DNA from 2 places in the Bacillus paramobilis genome. Region 2 is predicted to be linked to the other one. Evidence: a T-box and tRNA genes for the amino acid it is inferred to sense, from the RefSeq annotation. Region 2 holds a T-box; the other holds one or more tRNA genes.
The links. The T-box of region 2 lies ahead of trpS (tryptophan--tRNA ligase). A T-box ahead of a tRNA ligase gene usually reads a tRNA of that ligase, here a tRNA-Trp.
Positions count from the first base shown of each region.

Region 1: it has a tRNA-Trp gene. The T-box ahead of trpS (tryptophan--tRNA ligase) is inferred to sense a tRNA for this amino acid. The anticodon was not compared.

Region 1 covers NZ_CP151108.1:4,752,730-4,764,852, forward strand. The annotation lists gene AABL52_RS24300 (DsbA family protein) at 1-76, opposite strand, end outside; gene AABL52_RS24305 (transglycosylase domain-containing protein) at 264-1,040, opposite strand; gene AABL52_RS24310 (NUDIX hydrolase) at 1,523-1,984, opposite strand; gene AABL52_RS24315 (YebC/PmpR family DNA-binding transcriptional regulator) at 2,134-2,853, opposite strand; gene AABL52_RS24320 (DUF3884 family protein) at 3,205-3,525, shown strand; tRNA gene AABL52_RS24325 (tRNA-Leu) at 3,701-3,782, opposite strand; tRNA gene AABL52_RS24330 (tRNA-Cys) at 3,793-3,863, opposite strand; tRNA gene AABL52_RS24335 (tRNA-Gly) at 3,878-3,952, opposite strand; tRNA gene AABL52_RS24340 (tRNA-Gln) at 3,958-4,032, opposite strand; tRNA gene AABL52_RS24345 (tRNA-His) at 4,096-4,171, opposite strand; tRNA gene AABL52_RS24350 (tRNA-Trp) at 4,191-4,264, opposite strand; tRNA gene AABL52_RS24355 (tRNA-Tyr) at 4,272-4,355, opposite strand; tRNA gene AABL52_RS24360 (tRNA-Thr) at 4,366-4,441, opposite strand; tRNA gene AABL52_RS24365 (tRNA-Phe) at 4,460-4,535, opposite strand; tRNA gene AABL52_RS24370 (tRNA-Asp) at 4,545-4,620, opposite strand; tRNA gene AABL52_RS24375 (tRNA-Met) at 4,624-4,700, opposite strand; tRNA gene AABL52_RS24380 (tRNA-Val) at 4,725-4,800, opposite strand; tRNA gene AABL52_RS24385 (tRNA-Glu) at 4,805-4,879, opposite strand; tRNA gene AABL52_RS24390 (tRNA-Ser) at 4,897-4,988, opposite strand; tRNA gene AABL52_RS24395 (tRNA-Asn) at 4,991-5,065, opposite strand; rRNA gene rrf (5S ribosomal RNA) at 5,074-5,189, opposite strand; rRNA gene AABL52_RS24405 (23S ribosomal RNA) at 5,291-8,212, opposite strand; rRNA gene AABL52_RS24410 (16S ribosomal RNA) at 8,359-9,910, opposite strand; gene AABL52_RS24415 (YgzB family protein) at 10,311-10,667, shown strand; gene perR (peroxide-responsive transcriptional repressor PerR) at 10,869-11,297, opposite strand; gene bcp (thioredoxin-dependent thiol peroxidase) at 11,596-12,051, opposite strand; gene AABL52_RS24430 (potassium channel family protein) at 12,096-12,123, opposite strand, start outside.
Region 2 covers NZ_CP151108.1:4,088,099-4,100,221, reverse strand. The annotation lists gene clpB (ATP-dependent chaperone ClpB) at 1-213, shown strand, start outside; gene AABL52_RS20990 (YjzD family protein) at 252-434, opposite strand; gene AABL52_RS20985 (hydrolase) at 591-1,325, shown strand; gene AABL52_RS20980 (NAD-dependent epimerase/dehydratase family protein) at 1,355-2,227, shown strand; gene AABL52_RS20975 (ComZ family protein) at 2,281-2,457, shown strand; gene fabH (beta-ketoacyl-ACP synthase III) at 2,816-3,748, shown strand; gene fabF (beta-ketoacyl-ACP synthase II) at 3,780-5,018, shown strand; gene AABL52_RS20960 (DUF2268 domain-containing protein) at 5,125-5,913, shown strand; gene AABL52_RS20955 (YjbA family protein) at 6,058-6,804, shown strand; gene trpS (tryptophan--tRNA ligase) at 7,110-8,099, opposite strand; T-box leader at 8,175-8,391, opposite strand; gene AABL52_RS20945 (DUF3899 domain-containing protein) at 8,496-8,876, opposite strand; gene AABL52_RS20940 (peptide ABC transporter substrate-binding protein) at 9,196-10,827, shown strand; gene opp3b (oligopeptide ABC transporter permease) at 10,955-11,884, shown strand; gene opp3C (oligopeptide ABC transporter permease) at 11,881-12,123, shown strand, end outside.

The DNA.
Region 1 (12,123 bases), 660 kb from region 2:
AAGCAATCGTTCCGATTACAATCAATACTGCGATAGAAAAAACTATACCAAGAGCCATGAGTTTATTTGATTTCATATACATTCCTCTTTAAATTCATATTCTGTATACAGCATTGTACACAATACACATAATATCAACACTTATATACGTCACGCAATGAACACGCTCACATAAATTACAAAAATACAATAATTGTGACGATATTGTGTCACAATTTGTCACAATTTATTCAAAAAAAGAAGCTCCTATGTAGGAACTTCCTTTAGCTTACTGCTTTTTCACGCGCGTTATTTAACATCGACTGCTCTGTTTTGATATCATGACGAATTACTAACTTCTCACTAACTGCTTGCACATACTCATCATGATTGATATAGCCTTCTTTCTCCATCAATCTCAAAACGACATTTCGTCTCTCTACGGCCTTATCATAATTTTGTGCAGGTGAGTAATAAGCAGGTGCCTTTACTACAGCAGCCATCATTGCACTTTCAGCCAGCGTTAATTGGCTTACTTTTTTACCAAAGTAAAGGTTTGCCGCTTTTTCAATTCCCCATGCTCCTTCTCCGTAATAAATATTACTTACATACAATTTTAAAATTTCATCCTTCGTAAATGTGCGTTCAATTTTTTTCGTATAAAAAATCTCTTTCCACTTACGAGAAAATGTACGTTCATTTGTTAAAAAAGCATTTTTGGATAACTGCTGTGTAATTGTGCTTCCACCTTGCACAACACCACCAGCCTTTATATTCTCAACAGACGCTCTGACAATCGCTATATAATCTAAACCGTTATGATGATAAAACCTTTTATCTTCTGTCGCAATAAATGCATGTGTTAATGATTCTGGCACCTCTAACTTAGCCGGTACATGTAATTTACTAATATCACTTTGCTCGATCATTACATTTCCAACGAATAATAACGTACAACTTAACAATAATAATAAAATAATGGCTTTATAAAGGAATTTAGTCATTGGATTTAATGCAACTTTTTGATGATAGTTCACCCTAGATAATACTCGTTCTTTCATCTTGAACACCTCTTTTCCACACAGCATATAACTCATACTTTAAGAATACCTTGTTGCAAAAAAACATCCCATCGATTTCTCTTACACGTACCTTACATCATTGTAAGGTATAAAGTGAAACCTTAATCAGCCCTCACCAATCGGGCTGTCCGGCAAATAGCGGGGTAAAAAAGTATTGTATCACAGTCTTTTTTTATCTACTATTCATCTGAAATATTGAATATATATTATGCTAAACCAATAACAGAGTATACCTTAAGCCTATACTTCTCTATTAAAACATCCTATTTTCATTATATCATCTACAAATATATATATTTGTAAGTATCTAGTAATCTAAATGTATACAATATATCATACATTATACAGAACAAACGTTCTCAAAATCAATACTAGCACTATTATTATTTTGACCTTTTTCTTAAACAGTATACAAAAAAGAGTAGTGATTTGATTGTATCTCAAACCTGCTACCCTTTTCTTTACAATCTACCTATTAAATTATAAGGCTGCACTTCCCACGTTTCGTACGGAATAAAATGTGTTGCTCTCATCGCATCAAGCGTTCTGGATTTCATATGAGGACGAGTTATATACTCATCTATGTTCTCTTCATTTAAAGCAACAAATTTAGCCTCTTGTATTTCTTCAGGCTGAATTTGTATTTCACCGCTCACATATGCGACTTTAAAAACAACAGATAAAATATGCATAGAAGCATTATAGTAAACACCTGTAACTCCAAGCGGCTTCACAGTTAAACCTGTTTCCTCAAACATTTCCCTGCAAACTGCTTGATCGAGCGCTTCTCCTTCTTCCACCTGTCCTCCTGGCAACTCCCACGTATCCGCTCGCCAATGTACTTTAGCTAATAACACTTCACCTGTTTCATTTGTTAAATAACCTGCTACAGCAACGATATGCTTTGGTGTTTTATGTTCCATATTAAGCCTCCTAGCAATAATGAATATTTCATATATCCCTATAAGCATATTCCCTGTCTACAACAAAATCCCTTTACTCATTCATCATCTTAATTAACTTCATAAAAAAAGCCCCCTATCCGTTAAACGAACAGGGGGCTTCTATCGTATTATTCTCCTAAGTCTACGTTGTGGTAAACTTGTTGCACATCTTCTAGGTCTTCTAATGCATCAACCATTTTTTCAAATTGTACTTGAGCATCTTCAGGAAGTTCTACATCACTTTGTGCAAGCATTGTTAATTCTGCAACTGTGAATTCTTCAACACCAGCATCTTTAAGTGCAGATTGTACAGAATGGAATTGATCCGGTTCAGCATACACGATAACAGCATCTTCTTCTTCAAGAATGTCACGTGCATCTACATCTGCTTCCATTAAAATTTCAAGAACTTCATCTGATGTTTTACCTTCAAGACCGATAACAGCTGTCGCATCAAACATGTAAGCTACAGAACCGTTTACACCCATGTTACCACTGTTTTTGCTAAATGCAGCTCGTACATCTGCTGCAGTACGGTTTACGTTATTTGTAAGTGTATCTACAATTACCATAGATCCATTTGGCCCGAATCCTTCATAACGAAGCTCGTCATAATTTTCTTCTGAACCGCCTTTTGCTTTTTCAACTGCACGATCAATAATTGTTCTTGGCACATTGTATGTTTTCGCACGTTCTAATACGACTCTAAGCGCTTGGTTTGATTCTGGATCTGGCTCACCTTGTTTTGCTGCCACATAAATTTCACGTCCAAATTTCGCGTATATACGGCTTGTATTTGCATCTTTTGATGCCTTTTTATCTTTAATATTATTCCATTTACGACCCATACTTTCCACTCTCTTTCCCGTTTTAAATCTACATAAAAATATTAATATGAAATATAATGTGTATTCAACACATTTTTAAAAGAAATATAAAAAGTTCATTTTTGATTCATATTACAGACATAATATAAATCACTATCATTTTGTTCTATCGACAAGTTATATTATACATGAATTCCTACGTTTATTACGAATTTTAGAAGCACATAGTATAATTTAACAAAAAAGGTTCTAACATTTCTGTTAGAGTCTTTTTATATCGCCGATACTATTTTCCATAATATTCCTACATTTCCTTCCTATTGTTGTATAATAAAAATAGGAAAAAATTTGAAGTGGAAATGAGGGAGAATTATGACACATTCAAATGAGAAAAAGGCACATGGTCTTAAAGGAATTGGAGAGAAATTAAACCCAACTATCTATCAAGTAAGATTCATGAAATTAGATGAACCCATTCAATTTGAGTCGTTTCCTGAATTAAAGGAATTAGGAGACTGGTTAAGTACTTCAACGCACATGTGGGCGTGCCACTCAACTATGTATAAGTACAACAGAGAAGAGTTTAAAAAGAAGTTTTTAGAAATTACAAAATTAACAGCTGATAATGTGCTAATATCTACTGGTGGTGTCGGATTTAACTTCATGTCACCAGGCTGGAGAAGTTCTCTCTAGAGTGCTTGAAGAGAATATTGTATAGAATACCGGAATTAAAAGGATAAAAATGAATGTTTGTTTTTATCCTTTTAATGTTTCTTAGTTTACTCACCGCACACTTTTTGTCACACCAATAAAACACAAAAAATCTCTATACAATTAGTATAGAGATTTTTTATTACGCCGTTCATGATACCGATGGTCGGGGTCGAACCGACACTCCCGAAGGAACACGATTTTGAGTCGTGCGCGTCTGCCAATTCCGCCACATCGGCACAAAAGAAAAGGCGGCAACCGGATTTGAACCGGTGATAAAGGTTTTGCAGACCTCTGCCTTACCACTTGGCTATGCCGCCATATTAAATTATATTGGAGCGGAAGACGGGATTCGAACCCGCGACCCCAACCTTGGCAAGGTTGTATTCTACCACTGAACTACTTCCGCAAAAATGGCTGGGCTAGCTGGATTCGAACCAGCGCATGACGGAGTCAAAGTCCGTTGCCTTACCGCTTGGCTATAGCCCACCGAATTCTTACTTAATTATATGTAAGTATCCATTAGATTATTTGTAATTTTTAAAATAAAAATGGGGCGACTGATGGGAATCGAACCCACGAATGCCGGAGCCACAATCCGGTGCGTTAACCACTTCGCCACAACCGCCATGTTGTGTAAATATATTTGGCAGGGGCAGTAGGAATCGAACCCACACTGGAGGTTTTGGAGACCTCAGTTCTACCTTTAAACTATGCCCCTATGTAAATGGTGGAGGGGGGCAGATTCGAACTGCCGAACCCAAAGGAGCGGATTTACAGTCCGCCGCGTTTAGCCACTTCGCTACCCCTCCGAAACTTACATGGTGCCGGCTAGAGGACTTGAACCCCCAACCTACTGATTACAAGTCAGTTGCTCTACCAATTGAGCTAAGCCGGCATATTTTATTAAGATAAATGGTGGCTCGGGACGGAATCGAACCGCCGACACGAGGATTTTCAGTCCTCTGCTCTACCGACTGAGCTACCGAGCCTTATTAAAATGGCGGTCCCGACCGGGGTCGAACCGGCGATCTCCTGCGTGACAGGCAGGCATGTTAACCACTACACCACGGGACCATTTGGTTGCGGGGACAGGATTTGAACCTGCGACCTTCGGGTTATGAGCCCGACGAGCTACCGTGCTGCTCCACCCCGCGATGATACTACTTATATAATTTATATGGTGGAGGATGACGGGATCGAACCGCCGACCCCCTGCTTGTAAGGCAGGTGCTCTCCCAGCTGAGCTAATCCTCCAAAGTGGTGACCCGTACGGGATTCGAACCCGTGTTACCGCCGTGAAAGGGCGGTGTCTTAACCACTTGACCAACGGGCCAAATATTATAAATCCTATGGCGGAGAGCAAGGGATTCGAACCCTTGATACGCTTGTGACGTATACACGATTTCCAATCGTGCTCCTTCGGCCAGCTCGGACAGCTCTCCAATGGCTCCGCAGGTAGGAATCGAACCTACGACCGATCGGTTAACAGCCGATAGCTCTACCGCTGAGCTACTGCGGAATAATATTGCCTGGCAACGTCCTACTCTCACAGGGACAAGGTCCCAACTACCATCGGCGCTAGAGAGCTTAACTTCCGTGTTCGGTATGGGAACGGGTGTGACCTCTCTGCCATCATTACCAGACATTATTCTTTTGAGACAATCATTATTATAACTTATTCACTCTAAAAGTCAACAAGTTTTTTATGTTCTCTCAAAACTAGATAACATTTGCTTCATATTATATGGTTAAGTCCTCGATCTATTAGTATTCGTCAGCTCCACATGTCACCACGCTTCCACCTCGAACCTATCAACCTGATCATCTTTCAGGGATCTTACTAGCTTACGCTATGGGAAATCTCATCTTGAGGGGGGCTTCATGCTTAGATGCTTTCAGCACTTATCCCTTCCGCACATAGCTACCCAGCTATGCCCTTGGCAGAACAACTGGTACACCAGCGGTGCGTCCATCCCGGTCCTCTCGTACTAAGGACAGCTCCTCTCAAATTTCCTACGCCCACGACGGATAGGGACCGAACTGTCTCACGACGTTCTGAACCCAGCTCGCGTACCGCTTTAATGGGCGAACAGCCCAACCCTTGGGACCGACTACAGCCCCAGGATGCGATGAGCCGACATCGAGGTGCCAAACCTCCCCGTCGATGTGGACTCTTGGGGGAGATAAGCCTGTTATCCCCGGGGTAGCTTTTATCCGTTGAGCGATGGCCCTTCCATGCGGAACCACCGGATCACTAAGCCCGACTTTCGTCCCTGCTCGACTTGTAGGTCTCGCAGTCAAGCTCCCTTATGCCTTTGCACTCTACGAATGATTTCCAACCATTCTGAGGGAACCTTTGGGCGCCTCCGTTACACTTTAGGAGGCGACCGCCCCAGTCAAACTGCCCACCTGACACTGTCTCCCGGGTCGATAAGACCCGTAGGTTAGAATTTCAATACAGTCAGGGCGGTATCCCACCAGCGCCTCCACCGAAGCTAGCGCTCCGGTTTCAATGGCTCCCGCCTATCCTGTACAAACTGTACCAAAATTCAATATCAGGCTACAGTAAAGCTCCACGGGGTCTTTCCGTCCTGTCGCGGGTAACCTGCATCTTCACAGGTACTATAATTTCACCGAGTCTCTGGTTGAGACAGTGCCCAAATCGTTACACCTTTCGTGCGGGTCGGAACTTACCCGACAAGGAATTTCGCTACCTTAGGACCGTTATAGTTACGGCCGCCGTTTACTGGGGCTTCAGTTCAGAGCTTCGCTTACGCTAACCCCTCTCCTTAACCTTCCAGCACCGGGCAGGTGTCACCCCCTATACTTCGCCTTACGGCTTCGCAGAGAGCTGTGTTTTTGCTAAACAGTCGCTTGGGCCTATTCACTGCGGCTTTCCGTTAAGAAAGCACCCCTTCTCCCGAAGTTACGGGGTCATTTTGCCGAGTTCCTTAACCAGAGTTCTCTCGCACACCTTAGGATTCTCTCCTCGCCTACCTGTGTCGGTTTGCGGTACAGGCACCTTTTATCTCGCTAGAAGCTTTTCTTGGCAGCGGGGAATCAAAGACTTCGCTCCATAAGGAGCTTCCCCATCACAGCTCAGCCTTCACGATAAGCGGATTTGCCTACTTATCAGCCTAACTGCTTGGACGTGCACAACCAATCGCACGCTTCTTCTATCCTTCTGCGTCCCTCCATTGCTCAAACGATAAAGAGGTGGTACAGGAATATCAACCTGTTGTCCATCGCCTACGCCTGTCGGCCTCGGCTTAGGTCCTGACTAACCCTGAGCGGACGAGCCTTCCTCAGGAAACCTTAGGCATTCGGTGGACGGGATTCTCACCCGTCTTTCGCTACTCATACCGGCATTCTCACTTCTAAGCGCTCCACCAGTCCTTCCGGTCTGACTTCACTGCACTTAGAACGCTCCCCTACCACTGATACCATTGGTATCAATTCGCAGCTTCGGTGGTGTATTTAGCCCCGGTACATTTTCGGCGCAGAGTCACTCGACTAGTGAGCTATTACGCACTCTTTAAATGGTGGCTGCTTCTAAGCCAACATCCTAGTTGTCTAAGCAACTCCACATCCTTTTCCACTTAATACACACTTTGGGACCTTAGCTGGCGATCTGGGCTGTTTCCCTCTTGACTACGGATCTTATCACTCGCAGTCTGACTCCTAAGGATAAGTCATTGGCATTCGGAGTTTGACTGAATTCGGTAATCCGATGAGGACCCCTAGTTCAATCAGTGCTCTACCTCCAAGACTCTTACACTTAAGGCTAGCCCTAAAGCTATTTCGGGGAGAACCAGCTATCTCCAGGTTCGATTGGAATTTCTCCGCTACCCACACCTCATCCCCGCACTTTTCAACGTGCGTGGGTTCGGGCCTCCATTCAGTGTTACCTGAACTTCACCCTGGACATGGGTAGATCACCTGGTTTCGGGTCTACGACCACGTACTAAACGCCCTATTCAGACTCGCTTTCGCTGCGGCTCCGCCTCTTCAGCTTAACCTCGCACGGGATCGTAACTCGCCGGTTCATTCTACAAAAGGCACGCCATCACCCATTAACGGGCTCTGACTATTTGTAGGCACACGGTTTCAGGATCTCTTTCACTCCCCTTCCGGGGTGCTTTTCACCTTTCCCTCACGGTACTGGTTCACTATCGATCACTAGGGAGTATTTAGCCTTGGGAGATGGTCCTCCCAGATTCCGACGGAATTTCACGTGTTCCGCCGTACTCAGGATACATTCAAGAGAGAACGAAGTTTCGACTACGGGGTTGTTACCCTCTACGACGGACCTTTCCAGGTCGCTTCGTCTACCTCGTTCCTTTGTAACTCCGTATAGAATGTCCTACAACCCCAAGAGGCAAGCCTCTTGGTTTGGGCTATGTTCCGTTTCGCTCGCCGCTACTCAGGAAATCGCATTTGCTTTCTCTTCCTCCAGGTACTTAGATGTTTCAGTTCCCTGGGTCTGTCTTCCTTACCCTATGTATTCAGGTAAGGATACCATACCATTACGTATGGTGGGTTTCCCCATTCGGAAATCTTCGGATCAAAGCTTACTTACAGCTCCCCGAAGCATATCGGCGTTAGTCCCGTCCTTCATCGACTCCTAGTGTCAAGGCATCCACCGTGCGCCCTTTCTAACTTAACCAAACTAAAATTAAAAAAATATGAGCTACACTGTTATCTAGTTTTCAAAGAACATACATTTATATATGAGAGATAGTTCTCTCAAAACTGAACAAAACGAAACACGGAAACTTATATTGATGAACAGCGTTCATCAATTCTCCATAGAAAGGAGGTGATCCAGCCGCACCTTCCGATACGGCTACCTTGTTACGACTTCACCCCAATCATCTGTCCCACCTTAGGCGGCTGGCTCCATAAAGGTTACCCCACCGACTTCGGGTGTTACAAACTCTCGTGGTGTGACGGGCGGTGTGTACAAGGCCCGGGAACGTATTCACCGCGGCATGCTGATCCGCGATTACTAGCGATTCCAGCTTCATGTAGGCGAGTTGCAGCCTACAATCCGAACTGAGAACGGTTTTATGAGATTAGCTCCACCTCGCGGTCTTGCAGCTCTTTGTACCGTCCATTGTAGCACGTGTGTAGCCCAGGTCATAAGGGGCATGATGATTTGACGTCATCCCCACCTTCCTCCGGTTTGTCACCGGCAGTCACCTTAGAGTGCCCAACTTAATGATGGCAACTAAGATCAAGGGTTGCGCTCGTTGCGGGACTTAACCCAACATCTCACGACACGAGCTGACGACAACCATGCACCACCTGTCACTCTGCTCCCGAAGGAGAAGCCCTATCTCTAGGGTTTTCAGAGGATGTCAAGACCTGGTAAGGTTCTTCGCGTTGCTTCGAATTAAACCACATGCTCCACCGCTTGTGCGGGCCCCCGTCAATTCCTTTGAGTTTCAGCCTTGCGGCCGTACTCCCCAGGCGGAGTGCTTAATGCGTTAACTTCAGCACTAAAGGGCGGAAACCCTCTAACACTTAGCACTCATCGTTTACGGCGTGGACTACCAGGGTATCTAATCCTGTTTGCTCCCCACGCTTTCGCGCCTCAGTGTCAGTTACAGACCAGAAAGTCGCCTTCGCCACTGGTGTTCCTCCATATCTCTACGCATTTCACCGCTACACATGGAATTCCACTTTCCTCTTCTGCACTCAAGTCTCCCAGTTTCCAATGACCCTCCACGGTTGAGCCGTGGGCTTTCACATCAGACTTAAGAAACCACCTGCGCGCGCTTTACGCCCAATAATTCCGGATAACGCTTGCCACCTACGTATTACCGCGGCTGCTGGCACGTAGTTAGCCGTGGCTTTCTGGTTAGGTACCGTCAAGGTGCCAGCTTATTCAACTAGCACTTGTTCTTCCCTAACAACAGAGTTTTACGACCCGAAAGCCTTCATCACTCACGCGGCGTTGCTCCGTCAGACTTTCGTCCATTGCGGAAGATTCCCTACTGCTGCCTCCCGTAGGAGTCTGGGCCGTGTCTCAGTCCCAGTGTGGCCGATCACCCTCTCAGGTCGGCTACGCATCGTTGCCTTGGTGAGCCGTTACCTCACCAACTAGCTAATGCGACGCGGGTCCATCCATAAGTGACAGCCGAAGCCGCCTTTCAATTTCGAACCATGCAGTTCAAAATGTTATCCGGTATTAGCCCCGGTTTCCCGGAGTTATCCCAGTCTTATGGGCAGGTTACCCACGTGTTACTCACCCGTCCGCCGCTAACTTCTTGAGAGCAAGCTCTCAATCCATTCGCTCGACTTGCATGTATTAGGCACGCCGCCAGCGTTCATCCTGAGCCAGGATCAAACTCTCCAATAAAGTTAGTTTGTCTAGCATCTAAAAATAAAAATTGACGTTTCACGTTGTTTGTTTCGTTCAGTTTTCAAAGAACTACTTGGTCGCTCATTTGCGACTTCCTTATGTTAACATCTTCGTTTTTCGATGTCAACTAGGTTTTTTAATTTCTTTTTTGTCGTTTTCTGCGTTTCCGCATCAGCGACGGTTATTAATATATCATGCAGTACATACAGGGTCAATACTTTTTATAAAAAAATTTCACATCCCGTTAAAATCTTAAAACCATGTTCCAAAAACCATTATACCCTCCCTTCATTCTTCATCATACTCCATATCTCCTATCTTATCGGTTTATCACATTTACGAACGGGTGAAAATTCTAAATTTTATGTTATATTATTATTATAGGAGCGTGGTGAGAATGAGCATTAAGTATTCAAACAAAATCAATAAAATCCGGACCTTTGCATTAAGTTTAGTATTTATCGGCCTCTTCATTGCATACTTAGGAGTCTTTTTCCGTGAAAACATTATTATTATGACAACATTTATGATGGTTGGCTTTTTAGCTGTTATCGCTAGTACTGTCGTTTATTTTTGGATTGGCATGTTATCTACTAAAACTGTACAAATTATTTGTCCAAGTTGCGATAAGCCAACAAAAATGCTCGGTCGTGTTGACGCATGTATGCATTGCAACCAACCTTTGACAATGGATCGAAATCTAGAAGGAAAAGAATTTGATGAGAAATATAATAAGAAGAGCTATAAATCATAGGTATATATGGGTACAATGTAGCCTTACAAAACTAAACAGTAAAAGGTGATTCCTTAACCAAGAAATCACCTTTTGTATTTACCCTTAATTAAATTAGGTTCTTCACTGAGCATTTTAAACCCTCCTGAGCCTAACGCAATTCCTATATATAATAAAGAAAGAGGTTGACGTAAAGCCGTCAGCCTCTTTCTTTATTATATATTACGCCTTATGACACTCTGGACAAACGCCATAAATTTCTAAGCGATGACTATTAATAACGAAGCCTGTCGTTTTCGCAGCTTCCTCTTCAAGCTGTTCCAAACCTCCATAAGGAAAATCAACAATCTTACCACATTTTTCGCAAATCACATGATAATGTTGACTTGTAACATAATCAAATCTACTTGAAGCGTCTCCATAAGTTAATTCCTTTACAAGTCCAACCTCTTTAAATACACGTAAGTTATTATAAACAGTTGCAACACTCATATTTGGAAACTTACCTTCTAATGCTTTATAAATGTCATCCGCTGTTGGGTGCGTCATAGATTCCACAAGGTACTCTAAAATAGCATGACGCTGTGGAGTAATGCGTACACCCGTATTTTTCAGCATTTCTAGCGCTTCTTTTAATTCTTCTTTGACCACCGTCATGCACCCCGATTCTATACGGATTATTATTTTATAATTCTTATAAAGAGTGTACTCCTTTTCTTATAAATCGTCAATATTTCTACTATAAGTATGTGGTTTATTTTTGTATATAGCCTTATTCTTATATATCTTTCCCCATCTTCTATACATTTACATAGAAAAAAAGTGCGACATAATCGCACTTGGAATACTATCATCTGAGGAGGTATGCCCTACACTTCACTTTATGTAAGGCGATAAAATATGTATAGACACTTGCCTTACTTCTATATATTTTATCTCTGCAGTGAATTTACTTTATATAAGAAAGAACATCCTCAATATGTCCTTTCACTTTCACTTTACGCCATTCTTTTACAAGCTCACCGTCTTTATTAATAAGGAATGTAGAACGCTCGATTCCCATGTACTCTTTCCCAAAGTTCTTTTTCAATTTCCAAACATCGTACAATTCTGCTACCTTATGATCTTCATCTACTAAAAGTACAAATGGAAGTTCATGCTTCTCAATGAATTTCAGATGTCTGTTCGCTGAATCAGGGCTTACACCAAGAATAACTGTATCTTTCTCTTGAAATAATCCATATGCATCTCGAAAATCACACGCTTCAGTTGTACACCCTGGAGTCATATCTTTCGGATAAAAATATAGAACTACGTTTTTACCAAGAAAATCAGCTAAGCGAACTTGTTCCCCGTTACTTCCCTCTAATGTAAATTCTGGAGCCATTTCTCCTACTGTGATCATTGTTATCACTCCTACTCTTTTCTTTTACTATATCAAATGCAATCTTATTTTTCATTGTCTATTACAGACCTC
Region 2 (12,123 bases):
CGTCATATTACAGTTGAATTAACAAATGCAGCAAAAGAATTTGTTGTAGAAGCTGGCTTTGATCCGATGTACGGAGCTCGTCCATTAAAACGATATGTACAGCGTCAAGTGGAAACGAAATTAGCGAGAGAATTAATTGCAGGAACAATTACTGACAATAGTCATGTAGTGGTTGATGTAGAAAATAATGAATTAGTCGTTCATGTAAAGTAAAATAAAAAAAGAGTTCGGATAAAATCCGGACTCTTTTTTTAGTGTTGTTCTACTGGCTCGTTTGGAATTGTAGCTGAAATTGCTAGTACTAATACCGCAAGAACAACTGAGAAAATAGACGCTTGGTTAAAATCGTATGTACCGCCAGTCATAGAGCCGATTACGTAGCTCATCATATGTACAAGCGCGAACGACCAAATTAATGCCCAAATGAAACGCATATTTTACACCTCTATTCGTTCAATCTGTCCTTATTGTAACACAATTGAAAAAAGAATATAGAAAAATATTTGTAGATTTTTCAACGCAAATTTGCATTCCGTTCATACATTATAGAAGAGTACTTTTATACGTTTAGAAAATAAGGCGGGGGAAAAATGAGTATTACGGAACGTTTTTTTTATTTAGAAAAAGAACCATGTGTCATTTATTTACCGGAGAAGCCAAATGGATTTTCTGTAATGCTTCTTGGTGATTATAACTACTTTATTGAGAATGGTACAAGTTTATGGACACAGCATGCAGGTCGATCTTATTTTTTACATGGTCTTATTGAGGAAGGCTACACGGTCTTTTCTTCTAATTTATACGGAAGACATTGGGGAAACGACCAATCTGTTCGTCTAGCAAAACGCTTATATGACGTTGTTTTGAGAAAAGAGACATTAAATGCGAAAATGCACATTATGGCAGATGGTATGGGGGCACTTGTAGCACTTGAAATGATGAACAAATACCCTGAATGTATACGCTCAGTCATTATGTTAAATCCGTGTTTAGATTTACCAGAATATGTGGAGTTTGAGAAAGAGCATAAGTTTTTTTACAAAAGATTAGTGAAGGAATTAAGTTTGGCGTATGATTCTAAAGAAGAAGAATTGGAGTCCAAAATAAATAAGAAATCATTTACGCTTCTTCCGTCTTGTGTACCTGTTAAAGTTTTCGTATCAACACAAGAAAAAAGAGGAAGAAAACAGTTGTTACGTAAATATGAGAAAATGAGGCAATTCAATCAATGCGATACTTCTGTCTTATTCCATCTGCAAGATGTGAAATATAAAATGGTTAGGCAAACGACTGATTTCTTTAAAAAATATGAAGAAGAATTGTGAAGCTCCCATATACATAAATGAGGAGCTATTTGTTTCAAGGAGAAAGGGTTGGTGGTATGGAGCGCGTGTTAATTATAGGTGCACTTACGTTTGTAGGTTATCACCTTGTGAATAAAATGATTGCAGAAGAAGTAGAAGTGTACGGTCTTGATTTTGATGAATTCGAGAATATGACAAAAATTAATGAAGAGAAGTTATTGTTAATTGGGCGAAATGCGTTATTTACGTATTATTCGATAAGAGATGAAGATGGATGGAGATCAGTAGAAGAAGAGAAGTTCGATACGGTTTACTTTTGCCTGTATGAGCCAAATCAACAAAGTAGCTTTCGGAATGAACGGGTCATATTACAGTATTTAAAGCGGATTATAAGATTGTGTGCAGAACATAAAGTGAAGTTAAATCTAATTTCTTCTATTGAAGTAGGAAACGTAGATGAATCCGAAAATAAACGTTTATTTTCGAAAGTGGAAGAAGGATTGAAAAAAGGAGAGGTACAATATAGTGTATTTCGAGTTCCTACATTATATGGACCCTGGCAACCATCTTTTATGATGTATCATCAGCTCATTTTATCAGAACTGGATGAGAAAGAGTGCCATTATGCGAGTGAGGAAAACGGAAGTGATCTACTGTACGTGGAAGATGTATGTGAATACTTATGGGAAAATGGAATGAACGAGGGGCATCTCGGTATATACAATTTACTTAGTGGTAAAAAATCATTATGGAAAAAAGGTATGAACCTTTTACGTGCAGAGGATAAAGTGAATAAAGAGAATGAGGGAGAAAGAGATTCAGCTATAGAGGTTATTTTGATAAAAAGAAATACCCCATTAGAATACGGTTTAAATAAACAATTGGCACATATGAAAAAATATAAAGAGTTATACGAAGGATAGCGAGCGTGTTACACTATGTATGTGAAAGTTTTAATGGAGAGGAAGAACATAATATGAATGAGAAAAGCATGCAATTTTTACAAATCGCAATGAAGCATTTACCAGAAGCAAAGGCCATTTTAGATGATAATGGAATTGCTCTTGATATGGAGAAAGCACAACCAGTATTAGAGTTATTGATGAAAGTTATGAACGAAGCATATGAGCTTGGGAAAGCAGATCAAGAATAAAAAGCATCTTTTTAGATGGAAGAGAGGCCCGAACCGTGGATAGAAGCGGTCAGGGCCTTTTTTATTCTCGCCTGGGGGAAAACGAGAGATATGAAGAGGATAAAGGAAAAGTAGTGAGGAGAACTCTCTAGTTTAGAAGGAAAGCAGAAAAGGCATCTTTTTAGATGGAAGGGGGGCTCGGGCCTTTTTATATTTCAAAAGAAACAGGAAAGGTATGTTTCTGTTTCTTTTCATAAACAATAAGGTGAATAATGCCTAGCTTTATGTTTTAGCTGAAATATATTCTAGACAAAAATACATTTATGTTTTAAAATTAGTACCAAGTCATAATAATTGATATAAAACGGAGGGCTGCGATGTGAACGTGGGCATTTTAGGGATCGGAAGATATGTGCCGGAAAAAGTAGTCACAAATCACGATTTAGAGAAAATAATGGATACATCCGATGAATGGATTCGTACGAGAACGGGAATTGCAGAAAGACGCATTGCCGATGATACAATAGATACTTCATATATGGCCGTAGAGGCTGCTAAAAAAGCACTTGAAGATGCAGGGGTTAGTGGAGAGGAAATCGATCTTATTTTAGTGGCGACAGTAACACCAGATCGTGCGTTTCCAGCGGTAGCTTGTGTCATTCAAGAAGCGATTGGAGCGAAACATGCAGCTGCAATGGATGTAGGTGCAGCGTGTGCTGGTTTTATGTACGGAATGATTACAGCACAGCAATTTATTCAAACGGGAACTTATAAAAATGTATTAGTAGTTGGTAGTGATAAACTTTCTAAAATTGTAGACTGGAATGATCGCAATACAGCAGTACTATTTGGAGACGGAGCCGGTGCTATCGTAATGGGGGCTGTTTCAGAAGGAAGAGGCGTTCTATCTTTCGAATTAGGAGCAGACGGAAGTGGCGGTAAGCATCTATATCAAGACGAGTATGTTATGATGAATGGCAGAGAAGTCTTTAAATTTGCCGTTCGTCAACTTGGTGAATCTTGTCTTCGCGTGCTGGATAAGGCTGGTCTTACGAAAGAGGATGTGGATTTCTTAGTACCGCATCAAGCGAATATTCGTATTATGGAATCTGCAAGAGAAAGATTAAATTTACCACAAGAAAAAATGAGTATGACAATTGAGAAGTTCGGTAATACATCAGCTTCTTCAATTCCAATTGCAATGGTAGAGGAATTGCAAAACGGACGTATTCAAGATGGTGATTTAATTATACTTGTTGGTTTTGGCGGTGGATTAACATGGGGAGCAGTTGCTCTTCGTTGGGGTAAATAAGGACTGAGAGAAAAAAAGGAGTGTATTTTGTATGGAAAAAAAGAGGGTCGTAATTACAGGACTAGGAGCTGTTACACCGATCGGAACAGATGTTGAAACAGCGTGGGAAAACATTAAAAAGGGTGTATCTGGAATCGGACGACTTACAAGAATTGATCCGGAACTATTTCCAGCAAAAGTAGCAGCAGAAATTAACGACTTTGAAGTCGAGAAATATATTGATAAAAAAGAAGCGCGCCGTATGGATCGCTTTACACAATATGCAGTAGCAGCAGCGAAAATGGCAGTTGCGGATGCAAAGCTTGAAATTACAGAAGAAAACGGACCTCGAATTGGTGTGTGGATTGGTTCTGGTATTGGCGGTATGGAAACATACGAAGAACAATTTAAGATTTTTACTGAGAAAGGCCCGCGCCGCGTGAGCCCATTCTTCGTACCAATGATGATCCCAGATATGGCAGCAGGTCAAGTATCAATCGCAACAGGAGCAAAAGGAATTAACACTTGTTCTGTAACGGCTTGTGCATCTGGTGCAAACTCAATTGGTGATGCATTTAAAGCGATTCAGCGCGGTGATGCTGATGCAATGATAACAGGCGGAGCAGAAGCACCGTTAACAAGTATGGCATTTGCAGGATTTAGTTCAGCGAAAGCATTAACATTTAATGAAGATCCAGCAACAGCTTGCCGTCCATTTGATAAAAACCGTAGCGGTTTCGTAATGGGTGAAGGTTCAGGTATTTTAATTCTTGAAGAATTAGAGCACGCATTAGCTCGTGGTGCTCACATTTATGCGGAAATCGCTGGTTACGGTGCAACTGGTGATGCATTCCATATTACAATGCCGGCTCCTGGCGGTGAAGGCGGCGTGCGTGCAATGCGTCAAGCTTTAGCAGATGCAGGCCTACAGCCAGAAGATATTGATTACATTAATGCGCACGGTACAAGTACGGATGCGAATGAAAAGTATGAAACGATGGCAATTAAAGAAACGTTCGGTGAGCACGCGTATAAAGTAGCAATTAGCTCAACGAAATCAATGACAGGTCACTTATTAGGAGCAGCTGGTGCTGTTGAAGCGATCTTCTCAATTAAATCAATTACAGACGGAGTAATCCCTCCAACAATTAACTATGAAACACCAGATCCAGAATGTGACTTAGATTACGTGCCGAATAAAGCGAGACAACAAGAAGTAAATGCAGTATTAAGTAACTCACTAGGATTCGGTGGTCATAACGCAGTATTAGTATTTAAATCGTATAAATAATAGATAAAATAAGGAGTTTTTTCGTAGCATATTGCGAAAAAACTCCTTATTTATTTTTACGTCTTTTTCTCCTTTTGCATATACATAAGAAAAAGGAGGGATAAAGATGGGGATTGTTGAAACTGCTGAGTGGTTACATTTATATTATGGACGGCCAGAAAAGCTGTGTGAGAAGTTTACGAAGTATATCCCGCTGCCAAAAGAAAGGTTGTACCGCTTTTTAATTTCTAAAGGTATGTATCGCCCGATTATGCGAGGAGAACAAGAAATTAAAGAGTTAGAGAAAAAGGAAGTTTGGAAAGAATTACGTACGGAGTATGAGAAGCTGAAAACTTGGTTAAAAGGTCCGGATGTCCCTGTCTTTATTTTATTATCAGATTCCTATAATCGAACTGTGCAAGAAGAGTATAACGGCAGGGCTGGATTATCTATGCGTCACGTTATTTTCTTATTCGTATGCGGACGGAATTCGGTGGAAGAATTAAAAGTGTTATTGGCGCATGAATATCATCACATATGCAGGTTACATCGAATTGAGACGAAAGAAACAGAATATACACTACTTGATACGATGATTATGGAAGGGCTAGCTGAGCAAGCAGTAACGGAAAGATATTCAGAAAAGAACAATGCACCGTGGACGACGTATCTTTCAAAAGAAGAGGCTATTTATTATTGGGAAAACGTTGTACATGAAAGAATAAGTATAAAACGAGGAACAAGGGAACACGACATCTTATTAAATGGATTTCATTCTTATCCGAAAATGCTTGGCTATGCACTTGGATTTCATATTGTCAAAGATTGTGTAACTTTGGAAGGAGAAGATACGCTTTCTTTATTATCTATAGATGCAAAAGAAATATTGAATAAAGCAAATACATTTCATATATAAAAAAACAGGAACCCTATTTCCTGTTTTTTTTAGTATTAATAGAAGAAAAAATAATAATTAGAATATATTTCCTTAGGTGGAATAAAGTTAAGAAAAATTGAACATAATGATTGATACAAACAGTAGTGAAGTGAGGGGTAGTGAATGTTATATCTACATGATGTATGGGTAAATTGGTTTGAAGGTGAAGAGAATGGGTATAACGTTTGTCATTTTTACGAATGGCGGAAAGATGATACGATTGAGCTATTAGATCAAGTGCCATTATTAAAAGTAGATGCCACATTATATCATTACATCGAGAACGAATTGTTAGAGCTTCCGCAAAAAATGTTGGAAGACGTACATCATAAGGCTTATATTCGTAAAAATCATGAACGTTTGCAGCAAGAGTATTGCTTTGTAGTTACAGATGGAAAAGGAATTATTGCGATCGACACAATTGGTTACAATGTGCCAATTCGAAAGAGCAGACTTATACCGCGCCAAGAGCAGATGGTATATGAGATGGTAGAAAACGTACAAGCAGAAAAGTATGAGTTCCAAGTAGAAGAAATGGAAAAAGAACATCATATTTTATCACCATCACCTTTCATTATGAATGGCTTAACTCGTAAAGAAAGACAGCTTAAACAATTATTATTTATGGCGTTAGATCAATTACATACAACGAAAAACACAGCAGAAATTCGCTATTGGTTCACAGAGTGGGATCCATCAGCATACGGAATGGTTCAACATATGGAATTTGAAGATATTTGGGCTAAACTGTACGATGAAGCGAAAACAGGCTGGTCTGAGAAGCACGAACAATTATGTGAGCGTCTCGTAAAAGGACAGCCATTTTTTGAAAAGTTATGGGAAATGGAAAACGAGCAAAAGGTAAATTAAAAAACCGCCGATTGGCGGTTTTTTTAATTTGTTGTAACTTTGCTTCAGCGAGCATTATAAGAAATCCAGCTCCGGCGGCAAGAATGTTCGGTGGCTTCGCGCCTTCCTGCGAGGCAAAAAGCGCCTCTACGTCAGGAGCTCCATCCCCCTCACATTCTAAGCGAGCCGCCTCCGCTTTATAAGAAATCCAGCTCGGGCTCCTAGCCCTTCGCGTCTAAGAACCTTCCCCACGAGAAGGTAAAAAGCACCTTCTGTGGGAAAGAACCTTAGCCGTCAGGGCTAAACAGTCGCCTCCGCTTTATAAGTTACCTACGTTTTCTACTTAACCCCATTGCGTTTTCTACTTTGCGTAGTTGTTTGAATGCAACGCGGTTTGCTTTTTCGGCACCTTTGTCTAGAATTTCGTCTAGTTCTGGTGAGCTGATTAGTTCGTTATATTTGTCTTGGATTGGACGAATTGCATCTACGACTACTTGTGCTAGGTCGCCTTTGAAGTCTCCGTATCCTTTTCCTTCGTACATTGCTTCGATTTCTTCTACTGTTTTTCCTGAGAATGAAGAGTAGATAGTTAATAAGTTAGAGATGCCAGGTTTGTTTTCTTTATCGAATTTCACAATACCTTCAGAATCAGTTACAGCACTCTTAATTTTCTTTTCAATTGTTTTTGGTTCATCAAGCATGCTGATCATTGATTTTGGATTCGGATCAGATTTACTCATTTTTTTCGTAGGTTCTGTTAATGACATAACGCGAGCTCCTACTTTTGGAATGCGAATTTCAGGAACAGTGAACACTTCACGGAAGCGCTTGTTGAAACGCTCTGCTAGGTCACGTGTTAATTCCATATGTTGTTTTTGGTCATCACCAACCGGTACGATTTCAGTGTTGTAAAGTAAAATATCAGCAGCCATTAATGGTGGATACGTTAGTAATCCAGCTGGTACTGAATCTCTACCTGATGCTTTATCTTTATATTGCGTCATGCGCTCTAATTCTCCAACGTAAGCAACTGATTGCATAATCCATCCTAGTTGAGCGTGTGCTGGTACTTCTGACTGTACAAATAAAGTAGCTTTTTCAGGATCGATGCCGCATGCTACATAAAGCGCAGCAAGACTGCGGATGTTTTTACGAAGTTGTACGGGATCTTGAGGTACTGTAATTGCATGTTGGTTTACAATACAGAAATAACAGTCGTGCTCATTTTGAAGCTCTGTAAATTGCTTCATAGCTCCTAAATAGTTTCCAAGTGTAATCGTTCCACTCGGCTGAATACCAGAAAAGATAACTGACATAAGTAATTCCTCCTAAATTTGAATGCGTGATAGGAAAGAGAAGACAAACAAAAAAGCCCATTCATCCCAAAAAACTATAGGGACGAATGGACCGCGGTACCACCCTAATTATTTCACTACTGTGAAATCTCTCTAATCCATAATAACGTTTGGATATAACGCCAAAGCCTACTACTTTCGGTTCGGTTTGGTGCTCAAAAGCCCATTCCATACTGTACAATTACTTGTTCACACCAGCCACAAGCTCTCTGAAATTGCCTCAATATGTACTCTTCTTTATCATCGCATACATATAAATTTATTTATTGTTACCTGAGCTCTTTAATATGAAAGAACTAAAGTTTTATAACAAAATGTTTTGCTGATTATTATATCATATGGGATAGTGTTTGCAAACTACATCAAAATAGTAAAGCTAATGAGGGTCGAGAACAACCCAAGAATGATACCTGTAATACAAATTGGATACGTCCATTTGAATGAATATGTTTTATAAATACGTTCTTTCTTATCGACAGGTTCCTCTACTTCTTCAATTAAAGACTCAATTTTTTTGTTCGTACCAAATACTCTTTGGAAGGCGTAAATTGTTACATTGAAAAATCCATTTTGAAATATGAATAAAAAACCGCCAACAAGAATAAAAAATAGTGCGACATAAAACGATATATTGACAAAATTCAACAAAAATTGCGATGAAACGAGGAATGCGCCAATACTAGAAGCGATTATCGCTATGAAAATTAGTATACAAGTATGAAAAAAAACTTTATTCAAAATGTTCCCCTCCGTCAAAATATTACTAGAATTATTATACTATAAAAGCTATAATATGTACTAGAATTAATTTTTTGAAAATTATACGCAATTAAAGGTCTGATTTCAAGATGATGGTAGCAATGTTAACGTATCCCTTTACAAAAAAATAAAAAAATAAACATTTTATTAAAAATTTTAACAAAAAAACAAAAAACTATATTCACAATTGTTATATTATATGTATAATGAAAATTGTAGAAACTTGGAGATTATTCTTTCAATTCTACTTTTTTACAAGTGAGGGTACAGGAAGTGCAATTAGGGGAGGCAACACAACATGAAGAAAAAGATACCGTTATTACTTGCATCGACGCTGACAGTCAGTATGTTAGGAGCTTGTAGTTACCAAAAAGAGGATAATAAAGCAGGCGCAAAAGAAAAATCCTCAAACAAGCAAGTTTTAAATCTAACTGAGACAGCTGAAATTCCAACTATGGATACGACGTTATCAACGGATGCAACATCTTCTAACATCATGAATAATACGATGGAGGGATTATATCGTCTGGGGAAAGACGATAAACTTGTTCCAGGTGTCGCTAAATCTTATGAGAAATCAGAAGATGGCAAAAAGTATGTGTTTAAGTTACGTGAAGATGCGAAATGGTCTAATGGTGAACCTGTAACAGCGAAAGACTTCGTTTATTCTTGGCGAAGAGCTGTAGATTCAAACACGGGTGCCAAGTTTGCTTACATACTATTTGATGTGAAAAATGCGGAGAAAGTTAACAAAAAAGAATTGCCAGTTGAAGAGCTTGGTGTAAAGGCAATTGATGATCATACACTTGAAGTGGAATTAGATAACCCTGTTCCTTATTTTGTAAGTTTAACAGTCTATCCAACATTGTATCCTTTGAATGAAAAGTTTGTAACAGAACAAGGAGCAAAATTTGGATTAGAATCCAATACGACACTTTATAATGGTCCATTCGTATTAAATGAATGGAAGCATGAACAAAGTTTCCAACTTAAGAAGAATCCAACGTATTGGGAAAATAAAGAAGTAAAACTTGAGGAAATAAACTTCAATATTGTTAAGGATCGTTCAACTGCTATAAATTTATATGAAACGAAAGCAATTGATCGTGTAGTGTTAACATCAGAATTTGTAGATAAATACAAATCAGATGCTGACTTTAAAACGATTAAGAGACCATCTACACAATTTATTCGCTTAAATGAAAAGAATAAATTTTTAGCAAATAAAAATATCCGAAAAGCAATTGCAATGTCCTTTGAACGTGAAAACATTGGAAAAGTGATCTTAAACGATGGTTCAGAAGGAATATATGGTTTTGTTCCGAAAGGCTTAGCAAAAGGTCCGAATGGAAAAGACTTCCGTGAAGAAAACGGAAAGCTTATAAAAGAGGATATGAAAGAAGCTCAAAAATACTGGGAAGCTGGTAAAAAAGAACTTGGTGTAGACAAAGTAGAGTTAGAGCTATTAAACTTTGATACTGATGATGCGAAAAAAATCGGAGAGTATTTAAAAGGCCAATTTGAAAAGAACTTACCAGGTTTAACAGTTTCAACAAAAATGCAGCCATTTGCACAAAAACTAAAACTTGAAGCAAGTGGAGATTATGCAATGTCGTATGCGGGATGGAGTCCAGATTATATGGATCCAATGTCATTCCTTGAAATGTATACAACAGGTAATGCACAAAATAAAGTGAATTACGCAAATACAGCGTATGATGATTTAATTAAAAAAGCGAAAACAGAAGTTGATGTACAAGCTCGCTGGGATGCTCTATTAAAAGCAGAAAAACAATTGCTTGAAGATGCAGCGATTGCTCCAGTATATCAACCTGGTAAAGCATATTTACAACGTGGCTCAATTACTGGCCTATTAGAACATAAATATGGCGGAGAATTTAGCTATAAGTGGGTTGAACTTAAAAACTAAAAATGGTTTCCATCATGAATAAGGGTATATGCCTATGATGGGCATATGCTCTTATTTTAAAAAAATAAAAGTAAGAATATTTTAAACTATCTTATTGCTTTTGAGAAAAACGGGGAGGTGCTTGACTATGGGACGTTATGTATTAAAACGTTTCGTGTACATGGCTTTGACATTATTTTTAATTACTACACTGACTTTCTTTTTGATGAAATTACTTCCGGGTTCTCCGCTTAAAAACCAGGAGAAACTATCACCGGCACAAAAAGAAATCATTCTTGAAAAATATGGCTTAAATGATCCAGTACCAGTTCAATATGCACGTTACTTAGGTAACTTAGCAAAAGGTGATTTAGGGGTATCATTCCAATATGATAACCGTCCAGTAACAGATATGATTGTGGATCGCATTGGACCATCAGCACAACTTGGTTTACAAGCGATTATATTAGGTACATTTATCGGTTTAATTTTAGGAATCGTTGCGGCACTTCGTAACAATACGTGGGTCGATTATGGGGCGACAATTATTTCCGTACTCGGGATGTCGGTACCATCGTTCGTATTCGCCGCATTACTACAATATTTCGTAGGGGTAAAACTTGGGTGGTTCCCAGTAGCATTCTGGAAAGGACCAGAGTTTACCGTAATGCCTACAATCGCTTTATCGATGGCAGTTATCGCAACAATCGCACGTTTTGCTCGTGCAGAGTTGATTGAAGTTATGCAAGCTGACTACATTTTAACAGCAAAAGCGAAAGGAATTAGCCAAGGCGTTATCATTATCAAACACGCACTTCGTAACGCGTTAATTCCAGTTGTAACAATTTTAGGACCAATGGTTGCAGGATTAATTACAGGGACATTAGTTATTGAGCAAATTTATGCTGTACCAGGACTGGGGGAACAGTTCGTTAAATCTATTACAGTGAATGACTATACAGTTATTATGGGAACTACAATTTTCTATAGTGCGATTTTCATCTTAGTTATTTTCATTGTTGATATTTTATACGGAATTATTGATCCTCGTATTCGTTTAGCGGGAGGGAAAAAATGATGAAAGATGTACAAAAATTATCTCCAGATTTATTTCAACAAGCCAATCAAAATAATGTTGATAATGAAGTCATTGCCCGTCCAAGCTTAACGTTTTGGCAAGATGTAAGAAGACGTTTGTTCCAACATAAAGGGGCAATGTTCGGTTTCATTTTATTAGCGCTTATTATATTACTAGCAGTTTTAGGACCGATGGTAAGTAAGCATTCTTATAAAGAGCAAGATTTAGGTCGTGCGAAA